One region of the Enterocloster bolteae genome, then DNA from elsewhere that is predicted to be linked to it. Evidence: riboswitches for the same ligand, from Rfam matches in the RefSeq annotation. Region 1 holds a riboswitch; the other holds the start of a gene.
The links. Region 1 has a riboswitch for cyclic di-GMP ahead of CGC65_RS17160 (helix-turn-helix domain-containing protein). Riboswitches for the same ligand answer to the same signal wherever they lie in the genome.
Positions count from the first base shown of each region.

Region 2: it holds a riboswitch for cyclic di-GMP, as region 1 does, so the genes downstream of both, CGC65_RS11340 (YARHG domain-containing protein) here and CGC65_RS17160 (helix-turn-helix domain-containing protein) in region 1, are expected to answer to the same signal.

Region 1 covers NZ_CP022464.2:3,654,361-3,658,108, forward strand. Annotated here, with positions in the region: gene CGC65_RS17155 (helix-turn-helix transcriptional regulator) at 1-921, opposite strand, end outside; gene CGC65_RS17160 (helix-turn-helix domain-containing protein) at 983-1,192, opposite strand; cyclic di-GMP riboswitch class I at 1,245-1,320, opposite strand; gene CGC65_RS17165 (TnpV protein) at 1,446-1,760, opposite strand; gene CGC65_RS17170 (DUF6462 family protein) at 1,772-1,999, opposite strand; gene CGC65_RS31355 (DUF6462 family protein) at 1,989-2,135, opposite strand; gene CGC65_RS17175 (helix-turn-helix domain-containing protein) at 2,154-2,357, shown strand; gene lysS (lysine--tRNA ligase) at 2,565-3,748, opposite strand, start outside.
Region 2 covers NZ_CP022464.2:2,413,752-2,417,499, forward strand. Annotated here, with positions in the region: gene CGC65_RS11330 (AAA family ATPase) at 1-1,428, shown strand, start outside; gene CGC65_RS11335 (hypothetical protein) at 1,447-2,232, shown strand; cyclic di-GMP riboswitch class I at 2,283-2,358, shown strand; gene CGC65_RS11340 (YARHG domain-containing protein) at 2,429-3,595, shown strand; gene CGC65_RS11345 (hypothetical protein) at 3,647-3,748, shown strand, end outside.

The DNA.
Region 1 (3,748 bases):
CTTTAGCCACATATCAATTCCTTTTCCAAATACCTCTGCACTCAATATATAACTGCCATTATCATCCGACAAAATTTGTGCAGTTGGCAATCTATCAAGCACAGCATCCACATCTATGCCTGAATATTGAAATTTGACTTTTTGAAGCTTTCCGCCGTACATAAACTGAATTCGCTTACGAAATTCGCCTTCTTCAAAGCGGCTACTATACGGAATATGAAACTTCTCATCTAACAGCTTCATGCCTTTTATTCGATCTATGCGGTAGATAGTAGGGAAGGAATCGTTAAGGACATCAAAATCTTTCTTAACATTCTCATCATCAATAAACGCCGTCAAATAAAAGTAATACTCGGAGAACATGATTGCCACCGGAAGAAGCTTTCGCTTTACTACTGCTTTGTCTTTTGTTCTCAGATAATCTACCTCAATACATTGACAATGCCGAATTGCTTGCCCTATGTCCCACATAGTATCTAAAAATTCTGTCTTGTGCCGTGGCTCTACATAATGAAACTCCTCATTGCTTATCAAATCAGTTACCAGCTTTTGATTTGTTTCAGGTACACAGCAAGAAATCAATTTATCAAGTAGTTGAACCATTTCTTTTTTCGTAAATGCTCGGCTATCTAAAAGTATCTTGGACAACGCAAGAACTTCGCTATTCGTAAATTTCATCTTATAAATTTGTTCTAAACGATAGCCTTTTTCTCCTCGGTCATAAACCACTGAGTTGATACATCCGACCTTTTCGCCGTCTTCTTCTAGGTAATTACGAATATCATCAATATCTCGTTGAATGCTACGCTCGTTCACACCATAATTAACACTCTCTGCGCTTTTGTCGATAACATGACCGTTAAGAAGTTTTGTGTATATGCCAAGAACTCTTTCGATTTTATCTCTCTTGAAATTTTCCATAGACACCTCCGTCCTATAAAACATTATACATTTTCAGTATGACAGATAGTGTCTATCTCATTCATTTTTCCATCTTGTTTCTCCAATTTTTATACTCTCCAGTTGTCACTCGACCATCAGTTGGTTTCATCGCATCTTTTGGTATTGCCCAATCCCGACCAAATTTTACGGCTCCGGGTATTTTTCCGTTTGAACAAAGAGTTTGAATCCATCTTGGTGTCATCCCCCACTGTTCAGCTATATTTTTTATTGTGGTATACCCCTCAATCACACTCTCACCTCCAAAAAGAAAAAGAGCACTGCCACAATAGGCAATGCTATCAACGTGCAACTGGCTACCATTTCACAGGCCTTTTAGCTTTGCGTCATAGACTTTCAACTACTTTGCTACCTGAATATATCATATTCCTCTAAACGCATTTTGTCAATTCGTTTTTCGTCATTTTACCCTAATTTACAACAAAAGATAACAAGACTTGTGCAATATGCTTTGTTCTATCGCACAAGTCTTGCTTTCAGCCATTTTAGATTGTATAAATCAATTCTGTCAATACAATTTCCTCTGCCCGGTTGCGAATGTTATTCATCCTCTGAACCCAGACAAGCTGCTCACTGGTTTTTAACTCATCCCTCATGCCCTCAGCTTCCTTCATCTGCCGAATGATGGTTTCCAGTCTGCTTTCTGCCTGCTCATTCAGGTCTGGCTTGGAAAGCCGCCCCCAGCGGCCAATAGGGCGGTGTTCCTCCGGCACCTCCAATGCTGGGATATAGTAATCGCCCATCAACTCATAATCCAAACCGTTGCTGTCATCGTGAATCCTGCTTTTCAACTTGTTCATATCAACACCATTTAACCTTTCCTCTGCTCACGCAGATATGCTTCAAAGATACTTCTCCGTATCAGAACCTTTTTCCCAATCTTATAGACAGCACCGCACTCATGGGACAAGCGAGTGACCGGCTTCAAACCCAGCCCATAGTAATCGCAAGCCATATTATAAGTAACAAATTCGTGCGTCATAAACTCCATATCCTCATCGTCTATCTGGTCTGAGAACACCCACGCATTACCGCTCATCTACATCACCGCCCTTGTAGTCCTTTGTTGCAGGCTCATGGAACCGTTCCAGATACTCATCAAAGATTTCCTTGTTGATAAGAACCGTACTGTCAAAACGGTAGATTGCCCCGGCATCGCTTGCCAGCTCAAACAAAAAGGAGATTATAAAACCATGTTAAATCAATACGAGGACATCATAACCGTTGAGGAGCTTTGCGAGATTTTAAAGACCGGCAAGAACCGGGTTTACGAACTATTACAGACAAACCAGAAAAGAGCATTCCAATTATGGCGCAATTGGAAGATACCTAAAATATCAGTGAAACATTATCTGGAGATACAATCTGGAATTTCCAAAAGCCAGATTAAAAAATAATGCCCAAAAACGTACAATACCGCTATGGATATCGTCCATAGCGGTATATAAAAATTCTATTCTATGCTACTACACCACTCAACTTCCAATATTTCCTCTCACTTCTCTGATTTTCGATGTTTTCAAGAAAATTGGTGTAAAGCTGGTGTAGTAACTTCAAAAATCACATGCTTACCATACTGCAAAAGTCTATCATCCAACTGTGTTTTAGTACAGTTTTGCACCCGCTGGAATCCGGCCGTCCACCATCAAAAGATTAAGTCCTTCTTTTCCATCTTCCTCATGGACTGCTGATATCAGCATCCCGCAGGAGTCAATCCCCATCATCTTGCGCGGGGGCAGATTTACGATGGCAATTGCCGTCTTTCCAATCAGCTCCTCCGGCTCGTAATACTCGCGGATTCCGCTTAAAATCGTACGATCCGTGCCGCTTCCGTCATCCAATGTGAACTGAAGCAGCTTCTTGCTCTTCGGTACGGCCACGCAATCCTTAATCTTCACAGCCCGGTAATCGGATTTTGCAAAGGTATCAAAGTCTACCATTTCCTCAAACAGCGGCTCGATTTTAACCTTGGAAAAATCAATCTTTTCCTGGATTACCTGGACCTTCTCCGCTGTATCTCCAGCTTCAGCAGCAGTCCGGGCAGAAGCCATATCCGCTTTCTTAGAATCCCCGGAACCGCCCAGTGATTTCATGGTGGGGAACAGCAGCACATCCCTGATGGCCGGTGAATCCGTCAGCAGCATGACCATACGGTCAATACCGAATCCGATTCCTCCCGTCGGAGGCATGCCCACCTCCAGCGCGTTTAAGAAGTCCTCGTCCGTGTGGTTGGCCTCCTCATCGCCCTGGGCCAGAAGCTCTTCCTGTGCCCTAAACCGCTCCCTCTGGTCAATGGGATCATTGATCTCCGAGTAGGCGTTGGCCATCTCCCAGCCGTTCATAAAGAACTCAAAACGCTCCACATAGTCGGGATTGCCTGGCTTTTTCTTGGTCAGAGGTGAAATCTCCACCGGATGGTCCAGAACAAAGGTAGGCTGAACCAGGTGCTCCTCTGCAAACTCCTCAAAGAACAGATTCAGGATATCGCCCTTCTTATGGCGCCCCTCAAACTCCACTCCCTTTTCCTTGGCAACAGCTCTTGCCTCCTCCAGGGTATGAATCTGGTCAAAATCAACTCCGGCATACTTCTTTACCGCGTCCACCATGGTGATGCGGGCAAAAGGCTTGCCCAAATCCATCTCCACGCCTTTATAAGTAATGGTGGTGGTACCAAGCACCTCCTGAGCCACAAAACGGTACAGCTTCTCGGTCAGGTCCATCATCCCGTTGTAATCCGTATAAGCCTGATACAGCTCCATCAGGGTGAACTCCGGGTTGTGCCTGGTAT
Region 2 (3,748 bases), 1.2 Mb from region 1:
GAGTATATAGCAGATTGCAGTGAAGCGGCAATTTTCTGTCTGAAGGATTTTCATGTATATTTTGGAGCAGATAATTCGAAAGCAGATTATGGAGTTATTCGTAAAGTAAGGGATTCGGTTGAGGAACTTAAAAACAGCAGATATCCTAAAAATATGGTATTCATTTCTCCGAACATTGTACTTCCTAATGATTTGCAGAAGGAGGTTACTATTGTTGAATTTGGCCTTCCCACATTAGAGGAAGTCAGTGAAACTCTGAGTGAGATGATTGAGGCAAATCAGGAAAAAATTGATATCCTGCTTTCTGAAAGAGAAAAGATCCAGATGTGCAAGGCAGCATTGGGATTAACGTTGCAGGAAGTGGAAAATGCATTGGCGAGAGCTATGGTAGAGAAGGGACGGCTATCAATTGATGAATTAAGTATTATTTTAGATGAAAAGAACCAGGTAATCAAAAAGACCGGAATGTTAGAATTTGTAAAGAGTGATTTAAGTATTGATGATGTAGGAGGTTTGGAGAACCTGAAGCGATGGCTTTTGAAAAGAAATAAATCGTGGTCGGATACCGCTTCTAAATATAATCTTCCTTTGCCAAAAGGCGTACTTATAACGGGCGTGCCTGGATGTGGAAAAAGCTTGACGGCAAAAGCAATAAGCGCAGTTTGGAAATTGCCGTTATTGCGTTTGGACATGGGGAAGATATTTAGCGGTATAGTAGGAAGTACTGAGGAAAACATGAGGAAAGCAATTCAGACAGCAGAAGCAGTCGCACCATCTATCTTATGGATTGATGAAATTGAAAAGGGATTTAGTGGTGTAAGTGGTTCTTCTGGAGATGGTGGAATATCCTCAAGGATTTTTGGTACGTTTCTCACATGGATGCAGGATAAGACAAAAGCAGTATTTGTGGTTGCTACTGCCAATAATATCAGTAATCTTCCTTCGGAAATGCTGAGAAAGGGCAGGTTTGATGAAATTTTCTTTGTGGATTTACCAACAGAAAAAGAGCGTAAGGATATTTTTCAACTGCATTTAAAAAAGAGGCTTACGAATTCAGAAATATCAGGAAATGTAGATATTAATGATGGATTGCTAACAGAGTTATCTGGCAGGACAGAGGGATTTGCCGGAGCAGAGATAGAGCAAATTGTTGTAGCTGCACTTTTCGAAGCATTTTCTGAGGATAGGGCCCTAGAAATAAAAGACTTATTTAAAGTTATTTCTAATATGGTTCCCTTATCGGTCACACAATCAGAGCAGATTATGCAGATTCGAAATTGGGCCAATGTGCGGGCCGTAGCTGCGACAGCAAGAGAAGACAGACATGAGTATGAACGAAAAGAGAAGGAAAACATTCAGGACCCTAAGATTACAGAACAGGAGGACGAGGTCAAGAAGAATAGAGGAGGACGTTCTGTGGATTTTTAAAACGGGAGGGAGGTTTTTATGTCTATTTCATTAATGGGAGTGATGTTGGGGTTGCCCCTTGCGCTGGCAATGCGTGGAATTATGGGAAAGGAGAAATTTGAACAATGGATTGAATCAAAGGACTACTTGCTGTATACAACGTTTGACTCCATGGAGGAGATGCGGAGAGATATTGAAGCGTCTGGATATGATGTGACGGAATGGTATGGCTCTTTAAAAACTCATTTAACACAAAATAAGTCGTCCTATTTTGTGTGGAAAGATATTGATGGAAAAATTGTAGCAAGAATGTCAGTATATGATGATAAAGCAGCGATTAAAGAATTTATTGAGGCAGTAGAAGGAAGAGCAAAGAAAAAAATATTCTATGAGGACGGTAAGGATTCCGTAAATATCAGTGCAGAGGAGATACAGCAAGCCGCTGAGTCTGTGACAGATTTATACTATGAAGAATATCCTACCATCTATGTGGATGTGCAATTGCTGTGTGACATTATTGAACGATATCAGATAGAAATATTAACCTATTCCGAGGATGAAATTAAATGTCGGTACGAAAACTATGATATGATTTTTAGCAGGCAAAAGGGGGAAGAGCCTTTTAATTTGGAAATCAATTCTTCCAGCAAGAATATGAGACATCTGCATGATTGTATTGATTGTTTAAATGAAGATTATTATGCAGCACTTCAGGAAAAAACGTATATAGGAATTAGAAAAAAAATTATGGAAGAGGGGTTTGAAATTGAAGAAGAACAGGTGATGGAGGATAATTCAATCGTAATGATGATTTCGGTTGGGTAGATAAGGGGATGGTGGGTGGCATTTGTTGATATAGTTTGATTTGTTGAATGTAAATATTGGGGCAAAGCACGTGAAAACGTGTGACGCAAAACTAGAGGGCCTGTAAGATGGCAGCCAGTTGCATTTATATGGAGCTGCCAGGTGATATGGTAGCTTTTATTATTCCAGGAAGAAAGGTTGGGAACAAATGATGAGGATGGGCTTGGCAGTTTTATTAGCGTTTGGTTTAGCAGCATCAGTAACAGCTTGCGGGGATGTGAATACAGGAGAAGATAAAAAAGAGGCAGCGACCATTGGGACTACAGTAGAAAGCGAGAACGTAACAGGAGTGTCAGATACCACTGAAATCCAAAACGCCGAAGAAGAATATAAGAGTGGCTGTATTGAAAGCTTTGATTATAATGAATATTTTAGGTATCCTGATAACCATGTCGGAGAGCGTTTATGTGTCACGATGCAAATTGTCCAATTACTCAATGGTGGCTTTAGAGGAATGGATATGAATGGCAAAATATATATAACTTTGTATGAAGAAGGGAATCCGAATTTACAATTAGATGATATTATTACTGTCTGGGGAGAGTACAAGGGGGTTATTGGGTATGAGACAACAGACGAAAACTATATGGGATTTTTTACGATAAACGCTAAGTATACAGGATTCGTTGATGAGATGATTGCTAATTCGTTTCAGGAAGTATTATCGGAAGAATATGATGTTTCTGAAAATTTTTCTGAGACGGTAGCAGATAACCCATATAGGGACTCCATTCTCTTATGGAAATCATATGATAGCGAATTATCAGATTCAGATGTTGTTGGCTTTTCTAAGGAAGAGCTGCGGATTGCCAGAAATGAGATATATGCAGCCCATGGAAGAATTTTTACATCTCAGGACTTGATTGATTACTTTAACAGTAAGCCATGGTATCAGGGAATAGTACCATCGGACCAGTTTAGTGAGTCAGTTCTTACAAAAATCCAGAAAGCTAATATTGAAAAGATAAAAGCTTTTGAGGAACAGGCAGATTCGGCATTCGATGCTTCAATTGAAATTCCCAAAAAAGATGGAATCTATACATATCGTAATATGGATCCTGACGAGATGTCTGTAGGCGTGGAGTATATGAAGATGACTGTTGAAGGAAGCAGGGTAAGCATGATAATGTATGATACAGAATCCGCCAGCGGTAATATTACAGAATATAGCGGTTTTTATAATGTCAACGATGAGGCGTATGTTTCGGAAGAGGAAGGCGGCATTGTCATTGGATTTGATGAATATGGACAATATGCTACTGTCATATTCCCTTGGGACTATGAGCCTAAATTTTCACTTGTAAGCGTAAGCCCATTAAATTGATACAGAAAAATCTAAATGATTAATTATGAAAAGTAAGTGGAGGGAATGATTATGTTTAAGAAAAGTTTTGTTATGATGCTATTTGCAGCAATTATAGCAGTAGGAAGTGCAGTACCGGTCTTTGCCGAAGAAGAATATTATGGCAATGTTAAA